DNA from 3 places in the Brevibacillus sp. FIR094 genome. Region 2 is predicted to be linked to each of the others. Evidence: riboswitches for the same ligand, from Rfam matches in the RefSeq annotation. Region 2 holds a riboswitch; each other region holds the start of a gene.
What was found. Region 2 has a riboswitch for cyclic di-GMP ahead of ggt (gamma-glutamyltransferase). Riboswitches for the same ligand answer to the same signal wherever they lie in the genome.

Region 1 (7,197 bases), on a different contig from region 2:
CGTCTCGAATTTGGGAGACCATCGGCTGCGGAGGATATTCGTCTTCCCCCGGCCATCCGGGAACATAGCCAAGCTTTCCTAGCGTACCGAAATCAGCAAGTGACTGATCCGAGATAATGGCATCATCCGCACCGCGAATCCATAAAATTGGGCACTTCGGCTCAATCTGGACAATACCGGACAAATTAACGTATTTGGGAGAAATCGCATTTGTAATCCCTGTCGTTCCAGGAGCAACACCGGGCCAATCGTTTACATATTCAAAGGTACCGGGGTAAAAGCCCTCTCCGGTTCTCGTAGAGAGTATCGCGCTCACATAACGGTCTTCCTGCTCTGGGCCAACTTGGAACGGGGGCTTGAAATAAAGCTGATTCATGACATTGCGAGGGCTGGAGGGAGATTCATTACTCCTATCTTTGGCTGCCATCCTTTTGACCAGCTCGGAGTTGGCGGCTCCTCCACCCGAGCCTGAGAAGCTGCTGTAGCACGGGGTGCCAGCTATATCCTTGGTTCCGCCGAAGCCGTAAGGGGACATGGGGGCGACCAGAATGAGGGAGCGTACTTCCTGCGGGTGATCGATGGCAAACTGCATCACGATCCCACCGCCCAACGACCAGCCGGCAAGATGGACCGGTGTTGGCAAGTCCAATGCCCGAATAAACGAATGAAGGTCATCTGACCAGTCTCGCAAACCGCGTGTCGCATCGATAGGCAATGCTTCACTTGCTCCAAAGCCACGCATATCAGGTGCATACACACGGTACTGGTCACATAGAGCCGCAATGGTATCATCCCAGAACAAGTTGGCTGATGCATTGCCGTGAATGAGGAGAAGGGGTTCTCCTTCCGGTAGGTCTGCTGTCAGATAGGAAACGTGGAGTCGATCGGTCTGAATCGTTTTTGTTTCGATTCGTGCATCCATCAATGATGTGCCTCCTTTCATTGTATGAGAACTAAATATCAGAATATTTTTATTATATATTTGTTGGGTTACAAAATGAGAAAAGAAAACAACCGCCCGTGAAAGGCGGTTGCAGGAAGGTTACATATGGAGACCACGCATCTGTTGTTCGATTTTCTCAAAGCCGCCAGAAACTTTAACGACTTCGTCTTTTTGCTCAGAAACGAGAACAAGTACTTCTTCCAGGCTCTCTTTATTCTTGTCGGTAATATCTGCGTTCACTTCTACTTTTGCGCCGACTTCTTGAATCATGCTGTGAACATGGATGATGAACTCTTGCAGGTTTTTCGTTTTATCCGCGAAGTTTTGCATGTAGTTATCTACATTGGTGAACATTTCTTGTACTTCGAGGATGCCCTCGCTATTTTTCTCAAAAGAAGTCTGTGACTCGGAAATCATATCCGATACGAGCTTCATTTTTTCGCGGATGGTCATAAGCAGGCTCGAGATCGACTCAGAGGACAGCTTGGAGGATTCAGCCAGCTTGCGTACTTCATCTGCTACGACAGCAAATCCTCGGCCATGTTCGCCTGCACGAGATGCTTCAATCGTGGCATTGAGTGCCAATAGATTGGTTTGTGCAGAAATCTCGGAAATGGTTTGAATGATTTTCCCAATCGATTCGGTTTCTTTATTGAGCTCTTGAATCAGCTGGTTCGTACCTTGAATGTCTGTGATGAATCGTTCAAAGTCATTGCCGATGTTACCAATGCGTTTTCCGCTCTCGCTAGTAGCTTCTTTGGTTGATTCTACGTACTCATGCATTTCTGTAACTGAGCGGGTCATGTCCTCAACTTGCAGATTCGTCGAGCTCATTTCCCGACGCAGCTCGTCCGTATTGCTGGTCTGGACCGTAAAGGACCCCATAATTTCTTGCAGGGAAGCGACGGTTTCGACTGCGCGAACATTTACACCGTCCGTCACCTTGTTCAAATTCTCTTGATAGTCTTGCATAGAGGTGAGTGATTCATTGATCTGATCCAGAACACGTTGCAACGATTCCTTCGAGGCAATCGCTTCTTGCTTTTGTTGCTCACTTTCCTCTTGCAGCTTGTTGTTGAATACAGCATGCATCATGCTCGTGACAGAGACGAAGCAGAAGGTAAGCAGGAAGTACATCAGATCAAGATCGTTTGTCGAATGGAAAATCGTTTCTCTCTGTGTCAGGAAGTAATAAGAGACAATACCCAATGTCGATACAATCGTCAAAATATTAATGAGTCGGTCTTGATAAATCCCCATGACTGCTACAAAGAACATAATGGTCATGATATTGATCATATGCGGGTCCAGTCCAACTACGATGAACATGAAGATCCCGATTACGGCGAAGTTGAAAAACTTCATGAAGGGCGCTGCTTTTTCACGGAAGCTCGGGCGATTGGAGATGTAAGTAAAAGGTGCCAGCACGCCATACAAAATACCCAGTACCGTGAGAACGAAAGTGAACGGTACGCCTAGAAAGAGGTTTAAGACTTGAACAACCGTAATAATACTTGCGAATACGATTACGACCCAATTGTTTCTTCTTCTCAATAGATCAATGTTATCCATGTTTTACCCACCTACCTCGACTTTTACTTGGTTGGATGACGACGAATTGTACCAGGAATATTTCGGATCGTGCTTATTGTCATAGACAGCTTTTAGATGGAACAGGGTCGGAATGGCATCGGCCCCTTTGTAAAAGACGATATCTTTGGTCTGAGTCGCCTTTACTTGATACTTCTTGTTAATGAACGTAAAAAAAGTCGGATCTGATACCCCGATTGCGTGGGTATAACCATGCTTTTCAGCGTAATCTATCATCAAGCAAATTCCTTTTTGCCCTAGTTGTCCGCGGTATTTCGGCAAAACAGCGAGACTGTCTACCTCCATTACTTTCATATCTTCTGTAACAACATCCTGAAAAAGTGATTTCATATAAGCACTTGATTTGGAAAAGGGCGTCATTTCAAATGTTCCACCTGCTTTACCATCTTCGGCAAGTAAGAGGAACCGAGCCGAGCCTTCTTTCGCGTACTCCATCTCGAAGCCCATGCTTGTCCATACTGTTTCTTTGATTTCATGAAATTTTGCTAACTCTTGTACGGTTTCTACTTGTTTGTACATAACTTCTCCACTCCATCATTTTCTCTGATTGAACTGTGTTGTGTATGTTTGACGTCACTAAAGTTATGTTTTTCCATCCGTTACGAAAATGAAAGTGCTTTCATCCTCCTTTCAAGAAACGAAACACAAAAAAAGGCCGTTCCATGGAAATGGAACAACCGAAGCTACCAACATCGAAAAAATGGTCTCAAGATGATGGCAACCCGGCTATCATGGTCAAAGACTGTAGACCCGTGGTTTTGCGTCGCCACCTTTCGATGACTTTGCCTTTTGCACTTTTTAGCAAAAATTGTAAAGATGTGTCGAATTTTGCAAGGTATAATCATGCAAAATATAAGTCAAAAGATATATCCTTGTCAAGTTTTGGTAGGGAAAATAAACTATTTGTTCATAAAGTATAGACGTACAAAAAACCAGTTGTGGGATCAACTGGTTCTTCGTTATATAGGCGTTAGGTTAGGGTACGCAGAATGTCCAAAACTGTACTAGGCTCCATGCGTTTTTTGTAATCAGAATCTAAGCCTGCTGAACGGATTACGCCCTGGTTGTCGAGGATATAAGTAGCAGGTATGGGGAGTGTCCAGGAATCTTCGCTATTAAAACGAGTGAGATCAATATCCAATGATCGGTAGGTATCATGTAAATAATCAGGCAGTCTGAATCTGAGTTTATATTTTTCTGCTACTTGGTTATTGGTATCGCATAACACGGGAAAGCTCAGTCCGTTTTTCTCTTGCATAGTAAGAGAGTGTGCAGGAGATAGTGGACTAATGGCAAACAATTGGACACTCAGAGAAGTTATCGTATCGATCTGTTTTTGGTATGCTTGCAGCTCCAAATTGCAGTAGGGGCACCATGATCCACGGAAAAATGTGAGGACGACGGGACCTTTTCCGAGTTCTTCCGACAAGGTAATAGTCTTGCCAGTGTGATCGTTCAACGTGAAATCAGGTGCAATCGAACCAATCGGCAAACCCTTTGCTTGTCCAGAGGTACGCAGCTCCTCGATTGATCTTGTGAATGCATCTGTTACTTCACGAGTGAGTAAGTCTGCTATTTGAATAGTTGTAAAATCTAGCTCTTCGCGCAGGCTCTGAAAATGTGGTTTATCCATATGTCATTCCCCTCTTTTTCGAAAGAATAGTAGAAGCCATAGCTTTACGATATCTTTCTTTTGGAGGGAAAGATGTGAACTGGATTACATTCTCTTCAAAATTTTGTCCCGATGAATGGAAATGGATTTAAAGCCTGTTTGGATCAGTTCTTCCTTTGCTAAAGCACGTAATGCTACTGTCACGGCTTCCCTGGATGCCCCAACAAAATGGGCAAGTTCTTGATGGGAAAGAGGTAACTCAATTTGTTGAAACGCTGAACTGTTAGGATTGCCAAATTGATCGGCAAGCTTTACTAACGTGGAAATAATGCGATCTTGTAAAGGGAGGAGTGCAAGATTTTCGGCTGCCTGGCTGATTGAAACCATTCTATCGCTAATGAGCTTCATGATCTTCATCATCAGTTGCGGATGTTCGATTATGTAGCTCTCAAATTTTGCTTTGCTCATTTTACAAATGAGGCAGTCTTCGATGGCTTCTATATACATCTCCCGTGTACCTAATGAGAGGAGATCCACTTCTCCAAACACATTACCTTCCCCGAGGATATCGAATGTGAACTGCCGCCCATCCCGATTCACTTTATATAAACGTACTTTCCCCTGTTTGATGAAGTAAAAGCCTTCTGAAAAAGTTTCTGATGTTTGAATACACGTATTTTTGGGGAAAGGGGTTAAGGAGGTTAATTGATCGATTAAGTGCAAACTTTCCTCGGATAATGAATTCAACAAATAAAATTGGGATAAATATGTGATTCGGTTCATCATTTTTGTTCGGTTTGGGTCTTCAGGATCGTTCTTTTCGCTTTGGTGACAATTCTTTTCGTTTCCTTTGTATCAGAGATTTTCAGCCACTCGTCACAAAGCTGCGTCACCCAGTCAGGTTGTGATTTACTCGCATCGTTCAACCAATTCCCTACAGAATCTTGAACATATTTGGACGGATCTGACTTCACTGGCGTGAGCAAAGGCAGACAGCGACCAGGCTCATTTTTCAATGCGTCAATATGCTTGCACCAGACCCCTCGAGGGCGTGTGGCTTCTACCGCAAAGCGGCGAATATTTTCGTCAGTATCAAGTACCCATTCGCTCAGGAGTTGAATGGAATGGTTCAGATCATGCACGAGAGAATCTCGAATTGCCATCCATGCGATCTCTCTCACTCCAAAATGATGATCAGCCGCGAGTTTTCTTATTTGCCTTAGCTTTTCTTGGAGCGTTAAGGTGTTGTCCAGGCCGATGATATAGGCACTCCAGCAACGTACACTGTCTGACTTGTGAGTGGCCAACGATAGGAAAATGGGAGACGTAGCTGTGGGTTCACCCGATTTGTGTAAGATCGCAAGTAGTTCTAGGCCAATCAGACGGATCGCTTTCATTCCGTTCGTAGATCCCGTTTCTTCTAATTGATCAACGAGTTGAGAGATATGTGCGTCTAATTGAACATGAGGCAGAACGCTTCGTAACAGATGAATATGATCAACAGCCTGCCATTCAGTCAAATTGACACTTTCTAATTCTCCAGTATGAAGGAGTGCTAATATATTGTCAGGGATGAGCGAGGCTTTACTTGCTCCTTTTCTCGTGTATACCGAATCCGGCATTTTCAACAAACCCCTTTTCACAGAAATGGTAGACATTCAAGACGGAATGGCTGCAACAAAAGTATACATAAAAATCACCCGTAACAAAAATTTCCCAACCATCCGATAACTAGAAGGAATAGGAGGGGATTTTATGAAGGAAGTAAAAGTGATTCAATTTTACTTTTCCGGGGGCGGTGAAACGATTAGCATCGAAACGACGGAACCGGAAGAGATCATTCAAATGGTCGCTAATCAAGACGGTGGATGGCTACAGTACGATGATGTTGTCATCAACGTCAGAAATGTTTCGTATATCAAAGTACGCAGTCAGGCGTAAGGATCGGAAAAGCGCGTCAAGCACATCAGGAAAAAGCTCTCCTTTATAATGAGGAGGGTTTTTTCGTGTTGGAGGTAACGCCGCTGGTTATCCTAATTAATAGAAGAAAAAGGAGGGTGATAAGATGACGCTGGAAGAAGTCATGCAGAAGCTCGAAGCGATGGGGACAGAGCAGACGAAAAAAACGTTATTGCGGCATGGGGCGAAAGAGCCTTTGTTTGGCGTGCGAGTCGGCGATATGAAAAAGCTAGTCAAGGAGGTCAAGCGTGATCAGCAGCTCGTCCAGGCGCTGTACGATACGGGAAACTACGACGCCATGTATTTGGCCGGATTGACGGTTGACCCGAAGAGTATGACAAAAGAGCGGCTGCAGGCTTGGGTCAAGGAAGCGTCTTGGTACGCTCCCGCCGAATATACGGTTGCGAGTGTAGCCGCTGAGAGCCATTTTGCCATGGAGTTGGCACGAGAATGGATCGAGTCAAAAGAAGAGATGGTAGCCACATGTGGGTGGAATACATATTCGAACTACTTGTCGATTATGCCCGATGAACAGCTACATAAAGAAGAAATCAAACGGCTCCTCATGAGAGTGAAGGAGACGATTCATCAGGAACAGAATCGCGTACGGTACACCATGAATCAATTCGTTATTTCAGTAGGTGCGTATGTACCGGAGCTTCATCAGGAAGCGTTGGAAGTGGCCGCAGCAATTGGCAAAGTACATGTGGACGTCGGACAGACAGCGTGCAAAGTTCCGTTGGCTACGGAGTATATCAAAAAGATAGAGGAACGAGGGAGTGTCGGAAAAAAGAAAAAGACATGCATCTGTTAGTCGGGCATTTTACTCATTCATTTGGCGTATATTTCTAAAGTGCTTTTGTTTGCTAAAGTATCGACTATTCCTTGCTAATGTGCTATCATGATACCTTGTTAACGTATTACCACTTTATCAGAGTAAAATATAGAGTAGGGAAACGAGGGGGATCATCACGATGAAGAAAATAGCATGGATGTCATTGTTGTTGAGTGCGATGGTTTCATTGGTAGTGGGCTGTTCCAGCGCGAAAACTGGCGCTGACGCGAACAAGCT
Region 2 (7,197 bases):
CGCGTGACGGTGTTCCGGTGCTGATTCACGACTTCACACTGGAGCGCACGACCAATGGCCACGGTCTGGTCATGGATCATACGTTGGCAGAGCTGCGTGAACTGGATGCAGGGAGCTGGTTTGGCGACAAGTTTTCGGGCGAAAAAATCCCTACACTAGAAGAAGTACTGGCCGCAGTAAAAGGTCGCTGCACGCTAAATATCGAGTTGAAAGCAACAAGTGACATGTACCCGGGTATCGCTGAAAAGGTGCTCGCGCTTGTAGAAAAGCATGGAATGAAGCAAGAGGTGCACCTGACTTCCTTTGACCACGATTTGATTCGTCACGTTCGCACGCTCGACCAGGAAGTGCAGACAGGCCTGATTGTGTATGGCCGCCCTGTACTCATGCTGGAACAGATGGAGGCAGCAGGTGCTACGATCCTCTCCATGGGATATCCGTTTCTTACGCGTGAGCTAACTGTAGCCGCGATTGAAAAAGGCTTCCAAGTCATCGCGTGGACGCTGGATGATCCAAAGCATATCTGCGAAGTCATTTCGTGGCATCCTCAGGTACAAATTTGCACGAACCATCCTGACCGGATGTGGGAGTTTGTGTAAGCATAAGCAGGAAAGAGCCGCCGGGCACATGCAAGGCGGCTTTTCTTGTTTTCGTTGTCTATATCTTGAATTTGCTTACATGAGATTGCAGTTCTTCGGCTATTCTTGCCAGAGAAGTTGCTGATGAACTGACTTCTTCCATAGCTGCCAGCTGTTCTTCTGTGGCGGCCGACACGCTTTGTGTTCCGTCAGCAGAATTCTCCGCTACTTCTTCAATGACAGTGACCAATTCTACCACTTGTTTGGTGCCTAAAGACATTTGCTCAGAGTAAGCCTTTACTTCTTGAATTTGGCTTGCCACCTGCGTGACAGCATCTTGGATCTGTTCGAAGGACTTGCCTGCATTGTTAACGACCGTAAGTCCAGTGGCGACCTCTTTGGTGCCCTGTTCCATCGAAAGGACAGCCTGGTTTGATTCGAGCTGAATCGTTGTAATCAACAGTTTGATCTGTTGCGCTGATTGCGCGGACTGCTCAGCTAATTTGCGCACTTCGTCTGCCACAACGGCGAATCCGCGCCCCTGTTCACCAGCTCTCGCCGCTTCAATAGCTGCGTTAAGTGCTAACAGATTTGTTTGTTCAGCTATGGCGGTGATGACTTGTACGATTTGTCCGATTTCCTGCGAGCTGTTTCCTAATCGTTTGACGATATCGGCAATGTTGCCAACAGTGTTCTCGATCGATTGCATCTGGCTGATCACGACCTGAAGGACCTGATTTCCTTCCACGGCAATTTGGGAAGCGTCCAAAGCTGATTCGGCAGCTTGCTGTGCATTCGTGGCAACCCGCTGAGCCCCAGTCGATACCCCTTGAATTGCGGTGACACTTTCCTCTACACTCTTCACTTGCTTTTCCGCACCGTAAGCTACTTCCTGAATCGTTATTGCGATTTGCTCAGTAGCCTTGCTCGTATGGTCGGAGTTGACCGACAATTCCTCTGCTGAAGAAGCAAGATCTGAAGCTGTATCATTTACTTGTTGAATAATCGTTCGCAGGTTGAGCACCATTGTGTTTACTGATTGGGATAGCTGTCCAACCTCATCCTTGGTTTGAATCTGCAAGGGTTGTACAGTCAGTTCACCCTCGGAAATGCGGTTAGCCACAGAGGCAACTGCTGCAATAGGGCGGGAGATTTGTCGGGAAACAGCGTATGCGATTGCGATCACGACAGCAACAACAATGATGACAATGATCGTAACCATGGTGGTAACGGATGAAACCGCAGACGTTATGGATTCGACAGGGATATGCAGATACAGACCAAAGTTGGTCTTGGGAATGGGGGAATAGGTAACAACGTATTCCTTGCCATTGTCCGAGTAGCTGTATGAGCCCTTTTCTGTTTTTCCTGATTTAAGGATTTCCATTAATGGTTGCGGCAGAGCGGATTCCTCAAGCGGTTTTCCAATCAGATCCTGGGTAGGATGGTACTGAATCTGGTCCTTGTTATCAACGAGAATCGGATACCCATCGTTGCCTACTTTCAAATTCTGGAGAAAGGTAGCTGTGAAGTCATCTACATTGACGAGCCCGGTCAAGACACCAAGCTTTTCATTGTTTTTCGCTTTTACAGGGGAGGCGACGATGATAGAGCGATTGCCGGTTGTCTTCGCAACAAGAACATCGGAGAAGCTGGGCTTGTCCTGCATACCGTCTTTGAAGAATTGGCGCTCGCCAAGATTGATTCCAACGCTTTTGGGGAACGTATCAGCCGTTACTTTTCCGTCGCTTGCGATAAACGTATTTCCGTCATACAGTTTCATTTCCTCGGTAAACTTGCGGATAAATTCATTTTTTGCCACTGCATCATCGGATTGAATATCCGAGGTACGGGCTAAAATCTGAATTTCTGTCATACGCCGGTCCAGATATTGATCCATAGCTATGGCTGTACTGGAAGTAAGGTCAACATAGGAGGATTTTTGTTTATCAATCAGAATGGATGAAAAGCTGTTCGTGATAAACACCGAAACGGCAGTAAGTGGAATGACGGCCACGACGAGAAACCAAAGGATCATTTTGTTCCTGAGTTTGTTGAACAAAAACATAGGGTTGTCCCACTCCTAATCAGTGATTGAGAGATTTCTTTCTTTGTGAAAAGCTGTCTGCCACAAGGAAATATAATAAAGGTAGACTGCTGAGATTAACTCAGCAGTCTGACAAAATATCAATATCCCATTGCTGCGCCTTCACCGCGAGGGTCAGCACCGCCAAATTTTACATTGGTTTGCGGGTCAATCAGGATTGCGCCGGACTGTCCCATCGTATCGGTATAGGCTGCTTCCAGCTTTTCGACTGGATGCCCACGCTTAATTAACTCGTCCAGGACTTCTTGAGGGATGCGGCTTTCCACCTTGAGATTGTTGGAAGCAGATCCCCAGTTGCGTCCATGTAGCCATCTTGGCGCTTCGATTGCGTCTTGCACGCTGAAACCAAAGTCGACGATACGTGTGACGAGAGCGGCTTGCGTTTGCGGTTGTCCTTCTCCCCCTTGTGTTCCGTAGAGAAGATAAGGCTTGTCCCCTTTAAAGAGCATTGCTGGGTTAATGGTGTGGAAGGTGCGTTTTCCTGGTTCCAAGTGATTGATGTGTTTGGAATCCAAAGAGAAATAGCTTCCGCGGTTTTGCAAAAGGATGCCCGTATCTTTCGCTACGATACCGGAACCCCAGTCAAAATAGTGACTCTGAATGATGGACACTGCATTTCCATCTTTGTCGACGATCCCGAACCAGGTTGTATCGCCTTTTGGATCAAGCGGTTCTACGGATTTGGCGGCTTGCTTCATATCAATGCGCGCAGCTAAATCTTTCCCGTGCTGCTTGGACAACAGCTCATCCACAGGGATATCCACAAAGGCAGGGTCAGTCAGCCATTTGTCACGGTCAGCAAAAGACTGTTTGGTAGCTTCCACAATCGTGTGATAGTAATCGGGTGTTCCTTCGCCCATGCTTTTGAGGTCAAAGTTGTTCAAAACATTAAGAATAGAGAGCGATGCCATGCCTTGGGAGTTAGGCGGAACGTTGTACGCTTTATAACCGCGGTAGTCTACCGAAATTGGATCTGCCCAAGTGGAGGTGTGCTTCTCAAAATCTTTCAACGTGAGCAATCCGCCGTTTGCTTGCATGTCTGCTACGATTTTTTTAGCAACTTCTCCTTTATAAAAACCGTCAGCGCCTTTTTTCGCAATGATACGCAAAGTATTGGCAAGATCTTTTTGTTTGAGAATTTCACCTGCTGCATAGGGATCGCCGTTGGGCTTCAGGAATGTTTTACGGAATCCATCGAAACGTTGAAGGTTCTTCAAGTCATTGTCAGTTGGATCTGTCGCGTATTTCGTCCAATATACTTGGTTGGGGGAGACTGGATATCCATTCTCGGCGTATCCAATGGCAGGTTCCAGCAATTTGTTCCATTGAAGCTTACTGTTGCCCATGCTTTTATGGGCGTAGTTGTACGCCTCCCACCAGCCGGAGACGACACCAGGGACAGTGTTGGCCGATTCATAACCGCGGGACGGGATTTTTTCGTAGCTTTTGTTTTTGTAATAGTCGATGGTTGCCTTTTCGCCTGCGCGACCACTGCCGTTCAGCGCCTTCAGCTCTTTTGTTTTGGCATTGTAGATGAGCCAGAAGTTATCTCCACCAATGGTTGTGTAGTGAGGATAGACGACAGCTAATGTGGAAGCGGCTGTAATAGCAGCATCTACTGCATTTCCACCGTTTTCCAATGTCTTCAGGGCCGCAGCCGTAGCCAGATAGTGAGGAGTCGTCACCATTGCGTTCGGTGACATCGTTGTTGGACGGTTAGCAGCTTGTACCCCAGAGAATGTTGATACCCCGATGACAGCAGTCAGCGCGACGGTCGAGAGTTTCTTCCAGAATGACATTCCTATGAAACCTCCTTCATGATGAATAAAATAATGATTCATTAAACCGGCTATCCGCTGTTGCCTCACCTCCTTCAAAAGTCAAAAATACACAAACATACAAAAATAGACAAAAATAGACATTATGAGCACAAAAAAAGACCAATGATATAGGATCATTGGTCTCGTCCTACATCAATACTTCGGTAGCTGGCAGGCGTGTCCGCTGTTGCGGAGTTAGCCCCTATAGCTTTGCGTCGCCGGATTTCCCCGGGTTTGCCGTTTCGATATCAATGGATGAAGTAGAAAATTGACACATAAATTGATTCGATCGTTGTGGGAAAAAGTTCCTAAAACTCCGTTTGCCAATAATATAGACTATTTACCATTTGTGGTAAATAAGAAAATATTTTAATCCAGAAAAATAGTCAGGAATGCTATGGGGAAGGGTGTTTTTCGCAGACATTCGAACACCTCCTGGGGCTGAACTGCTTATGATGATAAAAAGGCACATTCGCCAAGGAGTGAAACAAAAACCATGATGCATCCCGATACAGAATTGCGCTATATCAACGATGAGATCGGGTACGGTGTGTTTGCGACAAGGTTTATCCCAAAAGGAACGATTGTATGGGCACAGGATAATTTGGACCAGGTATTGGACCCTGCATTTGTGGAAAAACTTGATTCATTACGAAAACAGGACGTGCAAAAATATTCATTCAAGAACCAGTTCGGCAAGTACATTCTTTGTTGGGATAAGGCGAGGTACGTGAACCACAGCTTTCATGCGAATTGTGTGCCGACCATGTATGATATGGAATTGGCTGCACGGGATATTTCCTCAGGTGAAGAGCTGACTGATGATTATGGAACGTTAAATCTGGATGAACCTTTTGATTGTTTCCCCGAGTCCGATACGGACCGCTCCAGGGTGATGCCCGATGACTTGCTTCGGTATTACCCACAGTGGGATCGGATTGCTTCAGAAGCATTCCAACGTTTCAATCATGTTGAACAGCCTTTGCTGCATCTGATTTCCTCGAAGCATCTCGAAACGATTCATGGGATCACGGAGCAGCGCTTAGCTATTGATTCTGTCATTCATCTGTATTACAGGCCACAATGGCAAACGGGGCAGCAATGGAAGACATGAGCGGGTCGGTCAACGACCCGATTTTGTTGAACTCTGGGTAGAGAATCAGTATTATGGAATGTAAAGGTGAAGTGAAAGGTTGATTTCATTGGAAAACAAGGTAGCGGCATCCAATTTTATCCGCAATATCATGATTGATGACTTGCAAGAGGGCAAAGTAAAGGAAATCATTACCCGCTTTCCCCCAGAACCGAACGGGTATCTTCATATTGGACATGCAAAAGCGATCTGCCTCAATTTTGAGTTGGCACGAGAATTTTCTGGCAAGGCCAACCTGCGTTTTGACGACACCAACCCGGTGAAGGAAGACATCGAATACGTAGAGGCCATCAAAAGGGACGTTCAATGGCTTGGCTTCGAATGGGATGGGCTGTTTTTTGCATCTGATTACTTTGAAGAGATGTACAACCGTGCGGTGCTGTTGATTAAAAAAGGTCTGGCTTACGTAGACGATCTGTCTCCCGAAGAAATGCGTAAAATGCGTGGAACATGGACAGAGCCAGGCACAGATAGTCCGTTCCGCAACCGATCTGTGGAGGAAAACCTGGATCTGTTTGCACGGATGCGCCAAGGCGAATTCAAGGACGGAGAAAAGGTACTGCGTGCGAAAATCGATATGGCTTCTCAGAACTTCACCATGCGTGATCCGGTTCTGTATCGAATCTCCCATGCAACGCATCACAACACGGGCGACAAATGGTGCATCTATCCGATGTACGACTTCGCTCATCCGTTGGAGGATGCCATTGAGGGCGTGACACACTCCCTGTGTTCACTGGAATTCGAAGATCATCGTCCGTTGTACGACTGGGTAGTCCGCGAGTGCGAAATGGATAGTGTACCACGCCAGTACGAATTTGCTCGCTTGAATCTGACCAACACCGTTATGAGTAAACGCAAGCTGAAACAGCTTGTTGATGAGAATGTAGTAGACGGCTGGGATGACCCGCGCATGCCAACCATCGCAGGCTTCCGTCGTCGCGGCTATACACCGGAAGCGATTCGTACATTCGCTCGTGAAGTAGGGGTAGCGCGCGCTAACAGCACGGTTGACGAGAAAATGCTGGAGTATTTCATCCGTGAGGACCTGAAGCTGAAGGCACCACGTACGATGGCTGTTTTGAATCCGTTGAAGGTCGTCATCACGAACTATCCGGAAGGACAAGTCGAGATGCTCGAAGCGGAGATCAATCCAGAGAACCTAGAGATGGGTAATCGTCAAATTCCATTCTCCCGCGAAATCTACATTGAGCAGGACGACTTCATGGAAAACCCGCCGAGCAAGTATTTCCGCTTGTTCCCGGGAAATGAAGTACGTCTGAAGCACGCGTACTTTATTAAATGCAATGACGTCGTGAAGGATGCAGATGGCAACGTGATCGAGATCCATTGCACGTATGACCCTGAGACGAAGAGCGGCAGCGGTTTTACAGGTCGCAAGGTAAAAGGGACGATTCACTGGGTGGATGCAACCAATGCGCTTCCTGCTGAATTCCGTTTGTACGAGCCTTTGATTATGGATGATGAAGACGCAGAGGGCACATTCCTCGACAACGTTAACCCGAACTCGTTGGAAGT
Region 3 (7,197 bases), on a different contig from region 2:
TCGTTTTGCGAATACGATTGTCGGGAACCTGCCTGGAGGATTGGCAATCGTGGCGGTTATGGGTTGTACCTTTTTTGCAGCGATATCGGGTTCTTCTGCCGCGACAACAGCAGCCGTAGGGGGAATTTTGATCCCGCACATGGTCAAAAAAGGATATCATGTCCGGTTTTCTGCGGCCTTGCATGCAACAGGCGGAACGATCGGTGTCATGATTCCTCCGAGCGTACCAATGGTTTTGTACGGGGTAGCAGCGAGTGCTTCGATTAGCGACTTGTTTATCGCGGGGATCGGGCCGGGCATTCTCGTAGCGATTTCGTTGATCCTGTACTCATATTGGATCAGTAAGAAAAACGGCTGGGGTGGCGGAGAGAAGCATACGCCCAAAGAGATATGGGAGGCATTCAAGGATGCCATTTTGGCGATACTCATGCCGATCATTATTCTTGGTGGTATATACGGAGCTGTCTTTACTCCAACAGAAGCAGCAGTGGTAGCCGTGATTTACGGTCTGGTTATCGGGCTTTTCGTCTACCGGGAAATCAAGTGGAAGGACTTGGGGGAAATATTCGCAGGCTCTGCCAGCATGACAGCGGTCATTATGCTGATCATCGCGACCGCCAATGCATTTGGCTATCTGATGACGAGGGAAAACATCCCGCAGGAAATTGCGCAATTCATGCTGGGGATTACCGACAGCACGATCATCACGTTGCTCATTATTAACATCTTGTTGCTCATTTTGGGGACGTTTATGGAAACGGCGGTTACGATCATTCTCCTGACACCGATCCTGCTGCCGATCACGAATTCTTTGGGCATTGATCCGGTGCTATTCGGGGTGATCATGGTCGTCAACTCCGCGATCGGTATGTTGACTCCTCCGGTTGGAATCAATTTGTTGGTAGCAGGAAATATTGCGAAGCTCCAGAATACGGAAATTGAGCGAGCGGTGATCCCGTTTTTGGTCATCATGATCGTCGACTTGATGCTCATTACTTACATTCCTGAAATTAGCTTATTCCTTGTCAACTTGAGCAAGTAACGGAGGGGGAACCAAAGTGGATTACAAGCAAGCGTTAGTGGGACTGTTGGGGGAAGAACGAGTATCGACCAATCCCACTGTACTGGAGCACCACAGCCATGATGAATCGTATCATACCCCGTCTCTTCCGGAAGTGGTCGTGTTCCCGCAGACGGCAGAGGAAGTCAGTCAAATCATGAAGCTGGCCAACGAAAAGCGCATTGCGGTAACGCCGTTTGGCATGGGGACCAGTCTGGAAGGCCACGCGATTCCTTATGCGGGCGGTATTAGTATGGATTTTTCCTTGATGAACCAAGTGCTGGAGGTACGACCGAAGGATTTCCTCGTGAGAGTCCAGCCCGGTGTGACGCGTACCCAGCTTAATAAAGAATTGAAAAAGCACGGATTGTTTTTCTCCGTCGATCCTGGAGCGGACGCGACTTTGGGGGGGATGGCGGCTACAAATGCCAGTGGAACAACCTCTGTCCGCTATGGCGTAATGCGTGATCAGGTGCGCGATCTGGAAGTGGTGACGGCGGACGGACGTATCATCCGTACAGGGAGCATGACAGCCAAATCCTCCTCAGGCTACCATCTTACGGGGCTGTTTGTCGGGTCGGAGGGAACGCTCGGTGTATTCACAGAGCTGACCTTGCGTGTCTACGGTATCCCTGAGGCGACAACGGCGGCACGCGCCAGCTTCCCTTCTGTTCAGACTGCCGTCGATACCGTCGTAGATATTCTCGGAGCCGGTATTCAAGTAGCGAGAATCGAGTTGGTTGATGAACGTTCTATCCAACAAGTGAATCTGTACAAAGAAACGAGTTATCTGGAAGCACCGACGCTGTTTATCGAGTTCCACGGCAGTGAACAAGGGCTCGCGTATGATATCGACTTTGCGCAGAACATCGCCGATGGACATGGCTGCACGCAGTTTCTTTTTGAAACCGATTCGAAGGCGCGGACGCAGCTCTGGGACGCTCGTCATAACCTGGCGTATGCCTTCCTGCACAAATCCCCCGGGAAAAAGCTGATGGTAACAGATGTTTGCTTGCCGATTTCTGAGCTGGCAGGAGCTGTTGTGGACGCGCGGCAAGCGATTGATCGCGCTGGGCTGGATGGAGCGATTGCAGGGCATGTCGGGGATGGGAACTATCACGCTATCCTGATGATCGACCTGAATGACCCTGAAGAGGTGCGCGCGCCGAGGTAGTAAATGCCCATCTGGTGGAATACGCATTAAGTCGAGGAGGAACCTGCACTGGAGAGCACGGTGTGGGTGTGGGGAAAATCAAATACCAGCGCAAGGAACACGGGGATGCACTGGACGTCATGCAAGCTATGAAGCATGTGCTGGACCCGAACGGCATTTTGAATCCGGGTAAAATTTTCGGGAAATAACAGAGAGCCTGCATTCTGAACGTTTGTCGGAATGTGGGCTTTTTCTTTTGCGTAATGTGTCGAAGGGGAGAGGAGAAAGGATGATTATGCAGAATGTAGAAGATTGGTAACGGGTGCATTACATTCTGGTGTGGCAGGGAGGCAAGTATGAAGTCTATTGTTGAAATTGCCAAGATTGCAGGTATCGAAGAACAGCATTTGGAGCTATACGGAAAGTATAAAGCCAAACTATCAGATGAACTATGGGAGCAAGTGAAGGATCGCCCTGATGGCAAACTGATTCTTGTTACAGCGATGAACCCCAATCCGGCGGGAGCAGGGAAGACACTCACGACGATTGGTCTGTCACAATCATTAAATTATCTCGGGAAGAAAACAATTGCAGCGCTTCGCGAGCCATCCTTGGGTCCTTGCATGGGGATCAAAGGAGGCGCAACGGGAAGCGGCCAAGCACAAATTCTCCCAGCTGATGAAATTAACCTGCATTTTACAGGGGACATTCATGCGATTACAGCTGCTCATAACTTGTTGGCAGCGATGATCGACAATCATATTTTCCATGGCAATCAGCGCGGGCTCAATCCAAAGAAAATCGTCTGGAAACGGGCAATGGACATGAACGACCGCGCACTGCGTAACATCGTTGTTGGTCTGGGTGACGGTAATGGCATGACGCGTGAGGATGGCTTCATGATTACGACCGCGTCAGAAATCATGGCGATTTTATGCTTGAGTGAGAATCTAGCAGACTTGCGCGAGCGGTTGAACCATATCATCATTGGCTACGATTTCAATGATCAGCCTGTACGGGCAGAAGAAATCAACGCGGTCGATGCGATGTGCGTTCTCTTGAAGGAAGCGATTAAGCCCAATCTCGTACAGACAATCGAGGGAACTCCGGTCATTATTCACGGCGGACCTTTTGCCAATATCGCACATGGGTGCAGCAGCGTGATCGGGACCAAGATGGCCTTGAAGCTGGCGGATTACGTCGTAACAGAGGCGGGATTTGGTGCCGACTTGGGGGCAGAGAAGTTTTTTGACATCAAGTGCAGAAAAGCAGGCTTGACTCCATCGGCTGCCGTTGTGGTGATTACGGTTCGCTCGTTGAAATTCAATGGCGGGGTAAAAGTACCTGACCTGGCAGTGGAGAACTTGTCTGCTCTGGAAAAAGGCTTTGAAAACGTCAAGCGCCATCTGGAAAACCTGCAGAAGTTCGGTGTGCCAGCAGTGGTAGCCATCAATCATTTTGCGACGGACACACAGGCAGAGATTGATGCCGTCATTGCGCTATGCCAAGCCGCCGGAGCCGAAGCGGCACTCTCCAAAGTATGGGCAGAAGGCGGAGCTGGCGGTGTCGAGCTGGCTGAAAAAGTGACGCGTGCAGCAGAGCGGCCTTCGTCCTTCCGATTCTTGTATGAGGAAGACCTCAGCATTAAAGACAAGATTGAGACTGTCGTGAAAGAAGTATACCGTGGATCAGGGGTTGTCTTTTCGCCGCTTGCATTGAAAACGATGCAAAAGGCAGAAGAAATGGGCATGTCGCATCTGCCTGTGTGCATGGCGAAAACACCGTACTCCTTTACGGACCGCGCTGATCTATTGGGGGCACCTGTTGATTTCACGATCCAAGTGAGCGAAGTGCGTATATCAGCAGGAGCTGGTTTTATCGTCGCATTGACTGGAAGCTTGGTTACGATGCCAGGCCTCCCCAAAAAGCCGGCTGCGGAATCGTTATATGTAGACGAGGATGGGCAAGTAATCGGATTAAGCTAATCAAAAAGTTTGACAAAAAGCTGACAACTGTAAAAGGTTGTCAGCTTTTTTTCCATTATGAGGTTTATTAGCGAAAAGTTATGGGAAATGAAAGGTGAGATTGAAAAAAAGTGGATTTTCATTGAAAAAACAACAAGGAATGACAAAGGCAAACCTGTTGAAAGGCAGGGACGCAAAGCCACGGGTCTAAGGACGAAAGTCAAATGACTTTCGCAGCTAGGACAGCCGGGTTGCCATACCGTAGTCATGATGGGCTGTCGGTGGGCAGTCTTTTTTTTGTTGAAAAAACAGAAGGGAGAAGTGATTCGGTATGAAAAATAGTTTGAAGAATAAGCTAATTATCGTTTTGTGCTTGCTGTTGGTTATTAGTTTGGGTACGGTTTGCGGTGCAAGCTATTGGAGTGCTTCCAATCTTTTGGCAGACAGTCTGGACAAAGAAGCTGAGTTGTCAGCTAGCAATCTCTCGATACGTATCGATGGTTTCTTTCAAGAAAAAATTAGTATTGTAAGAGCGGTAGGAGGGCTGATGTCGGCTGATCAAAATGTCGAACAGGACCTGAAGCTCATTCAAGAAGCTCAAAAGGAAAACCCGGAGTTTGAGACGTTCTTCTTTTCACATGATTTAAGCGGTAAGAAAGTAATCAATTTCAAGGGTGAAGTGACCGATATCTCGGATCGCCCGCATATTAAGGAAGCCAGCAAAGGGGAAGGGAAGGTTGTTGTCTCCGAGCCAGTCATTTCAAAACGAACAGGGAATAACATCGTGACCCTTGTCGTTCCATTGATGAAGGACAACCGTCAATACGGTTATATCGGTTCTACTATTCCTATCAATGAAATCCAAAAAAAGGTGTCTGAAGAGAAATTTGGCCAAGCTGGTTACGCCTTTTTAGTAAGCAAAACAGGAACATTTATTTATCATCCGAAAAGCGAGTACATTCTGAAGGAATCGATTCTCGACATGGGTATTCTTGAGCTTCAGACAGCTTTTGAAGATATCAAGCAAGGGAATCATGGAATCGCCCAATACAAATACGAGAATGTAGAGAGATTTGCTTCCTATGCTCCTACCAATTTGAACTGGGGCCTATACATCACTGCACCTGTAGCGGAGCTGCATGCGCCTGTCGATCAATTGTCAGTCCGATTGATGGTGATCTCCCTCATCGTGTTGGTGATTGGGGTTGTCCTCGTTTATTTCTTGGCTGTACGCTTGGTGAAACCAATTGAGCGTCTGAATCACGCAGTAAATGTAGTGGCGAAGGGGAACTTGAAAGAGACTGTAACGGTTGATGGAAAAGACGAGATTGCAGTTCTGTCACGTGATTTTAACCAGACGGTATCGCACTTGAAAAATTTGATCGAAGACGTATCTCTGTCGTCTGATCAAGTACAACGTTTTAGTCAGGAAGTATCCGAAGGCATTAAACAAGCGACGGAAAACATCAACCAAATCGGCTTGTCTATTGCACAGATTTCTGAGGGAGCAGAGGCGCAGGCCACCAGCTCGCAGGATGTCGCATTGTCCATGAATGACATGGCAGCAGGCATCGTGAAAATCGCGGAGACATCTGCACATGTTTCAGAGGCTGCCCAGGTAGCAACAGAGCAGGCAGAGCAAGGAACTGCTGTGGTAGAGCAGGCAGTTCGCCAGATGGGAAGCATTGGCGAGGGAACCTCGAAGGCGACAGTAGCCATCGAGCAGCTCAACAATCGCTCCAAAGAAATCGAAGGGATTCTCGATACGATTAGTCAGTTGACCTCGCAAATCAATTTGCTTGCCTTGAATGCTTCGATTGAGGCAGCACGTGCCGGTGAGCATGGACGTGGGTTTGCTGTGGTTGCCGGAGAGGTGAAAAAACTGGCGAATCAATCCGAAGAATCCGCATCCAAAATCGCGATGCTAATCGGGGAAATCCAGCAGGATACTCGTCACGCAGTAGAGGTCATGACTGAGGGGAACCAAGACGCACAGCAAGGCATTCAACTGGTCGAAGAGGTTCGCGAAATCTTTGGGCATATTTTGGAATCTTCCCGTAACGTTGCTGCGCACATTTTGGAAGTATCCGCAGCATCTGAACAAATGTCAGCGGGCTCCCAGCAGGTGAGTGCTTCTGTGGATGAAATGCATAACATCGCAAAACATGCTTCACTCGACGCGCAAACCGTGGCAAGGGCGACCGAAGACCAACTTCAAGCCATCCAGGAAATTGGCCAGTCTGTCGAGCGTTTGAACGCAGTAGCAGAAGAATTACAGCAAGGAATCGGCAGGTTTACTGTGTAAGAGGCAGCTCAACTGGTTGTAAGTCCTCTTCTTTGAAAGGGGGGATGCTATTAGGGGATGATGGAGTTTGTTTCTAATAACTAAATTCATTACCAACAACAGGAGGAGAAACCAGATGAAAAAATTTACAAAAACAATCTTGGCGAGCACACTCGCTGCAACTATGCTCATGACAGGAGGAACAGGTGCTTTTGCCGCAACAGCGGTTAAGCCTGTCCCAACCGTAGCTGCTGAAGCTGCTAAAAAACCGCAAGCGAAGAAGTTTGAGTCTCGTTTGGACGAAATCATTGCGAGAGGCTACATCCTCGTAGGTACGCCAGGTGACTACAAACCGTTTACATATTTGAATCCGAAAACGAACGAATTCGAAGGTTACGATATCGACGCGATGAAAGAATTCGCAAAAAGTCTAGGAGTAGAGGCGCGTTTTGTCCAAACCTCTTGGCCGACACTGATGGACGATATGTTGGCAAATAAATTCGATATTGCTGTCGGAGGCGTTACGCGCAACACAGACCGCCAGAAAAAAGCACACATGAGCGATCCTTATATTATGTTCGGTAAAGCTCCGCTCATCCGTGCAGAAGACAAGGACAAGTACAAGAGTGTAGCAGATATCAACAAGCCAGAGGTGCGCATTGGTGTGAATCCAGGAGGCACCAACGAAAAATTCGTTCGTGAGCACCTGACAAAAGCAACCGTAACTGTTGAACAA

Region 1: another riboswitch for cyclic di-GMP. It lies ahead of ACQ5DJ_RS11465 (GNAT family N-acetyltransferase); the one in region 2 lies ahead of ggt (gamma-glutamyltransferase).
Region 3: another riboswitch for cyclic di-GMP. It lies ahead of ACQ5DJ_RS10605 (methyl-accepting chemotaxis protein); the one in region 2 lies ahead of ggt (gamma-glutamyltransferase).

The regions. Positions count from the first base shown of each region.
Region 1 covers NZ_JBEAES010000011.1:13,900-21,096, forward strand. Annotated here, with positions in the region: gene ACQ5DJ_RS11455 (alpha/beta hydrolase) at 1-922, opposite strand, end outside; gene ACQ5DJ_RS11460 (methyl-accepting chemotaxis protein) at 1,043-2,515, opposite strand; gene ACQ5DJ_RS11465 (GNAT family N-acetyltransferase) at 2,519-3,073, opposite strand; cyclic di-GMP riboswitch class I at 3,268-3,351, opposite strand; gene ACQ5DJ_RS11470 (peroxiredoxin-like family protein) at 3,525-4,187, opposite strand; gene ACQ5DJ_RS11475 (Crp/Fnr family transcriptional regulator) at 4,272-4,949, opposite strand; gene ACQ5DJ_RS11480 (DNA alkylation repair protein) at 4,949-5,788, opposite strand; gene ACQ5DJ_RS11485 (hypothetical protein) at 5,922-6,107, shown strand; gene ACQ5DJ_RS11490 (DNA alkylation repair protein) at 6,232-6,939, shown strand; gene ACQ5DJ_RS11495 (amino acid ABC transporter substrate-binding protein) at 7,100-7,197, shown strand, end outside.
Region 2 covers NZ_JBEAES010000006.1:170,526-177,722, reverse strand. Annotated here, with positions in the region: gene ACQ5DJ_RS06925 (glycerophosphodiester phosphodiesterase) at 1-599, shown strand, start outside; gene ACQ5DJ_RS06920 (methyl-accepting chemotaxis protein) at 658-2,646, opposite strand; gene ggt (gamma-glutamyltransferase) at 2,766-4,484, opposite strand; cyclic di-GMP riboswitch class I at 4,666-4,754, opposite strand; gene ACQ5DJ_RS06910 (SET domain-containing protein) at 5,002-5,619, shown strand; gene ACQ5DJ_RS06905 (glutamine--tRNA ligase/YqeY domain fusion protein) at 5,699-7,197, shown strand, end outside.
Region 3 covers NZ_JBEAES010000010.1:17,170-24,366, reverse strand. Annotated here, with positions in the region: gene ACQ5DJ_RS10620 (TRAP transporter large permease) at 1-1,042, shown strand, start outside; partial or broken gene ACQ5DJ_RS10615 (FAD-binding oxidoreductase) at 1,059-2,422, shown strand; gene ACQ5DJ_RS10610 (formate--tetrahydrofolate ligase) at 2,570-4,198, shown strand; cyclic di-GMP riboswitch class I at 4,336-4,436, shown strand; gene ACQ5DJ_RS10605 (methyl-accepting chemotaxis protein) at 4,509-6,482, shown strand; gene ACQ5DJ_RS10600 (transporter substrate-binding domain-containing protein) at 6,598-7,197, shown strand, end outside.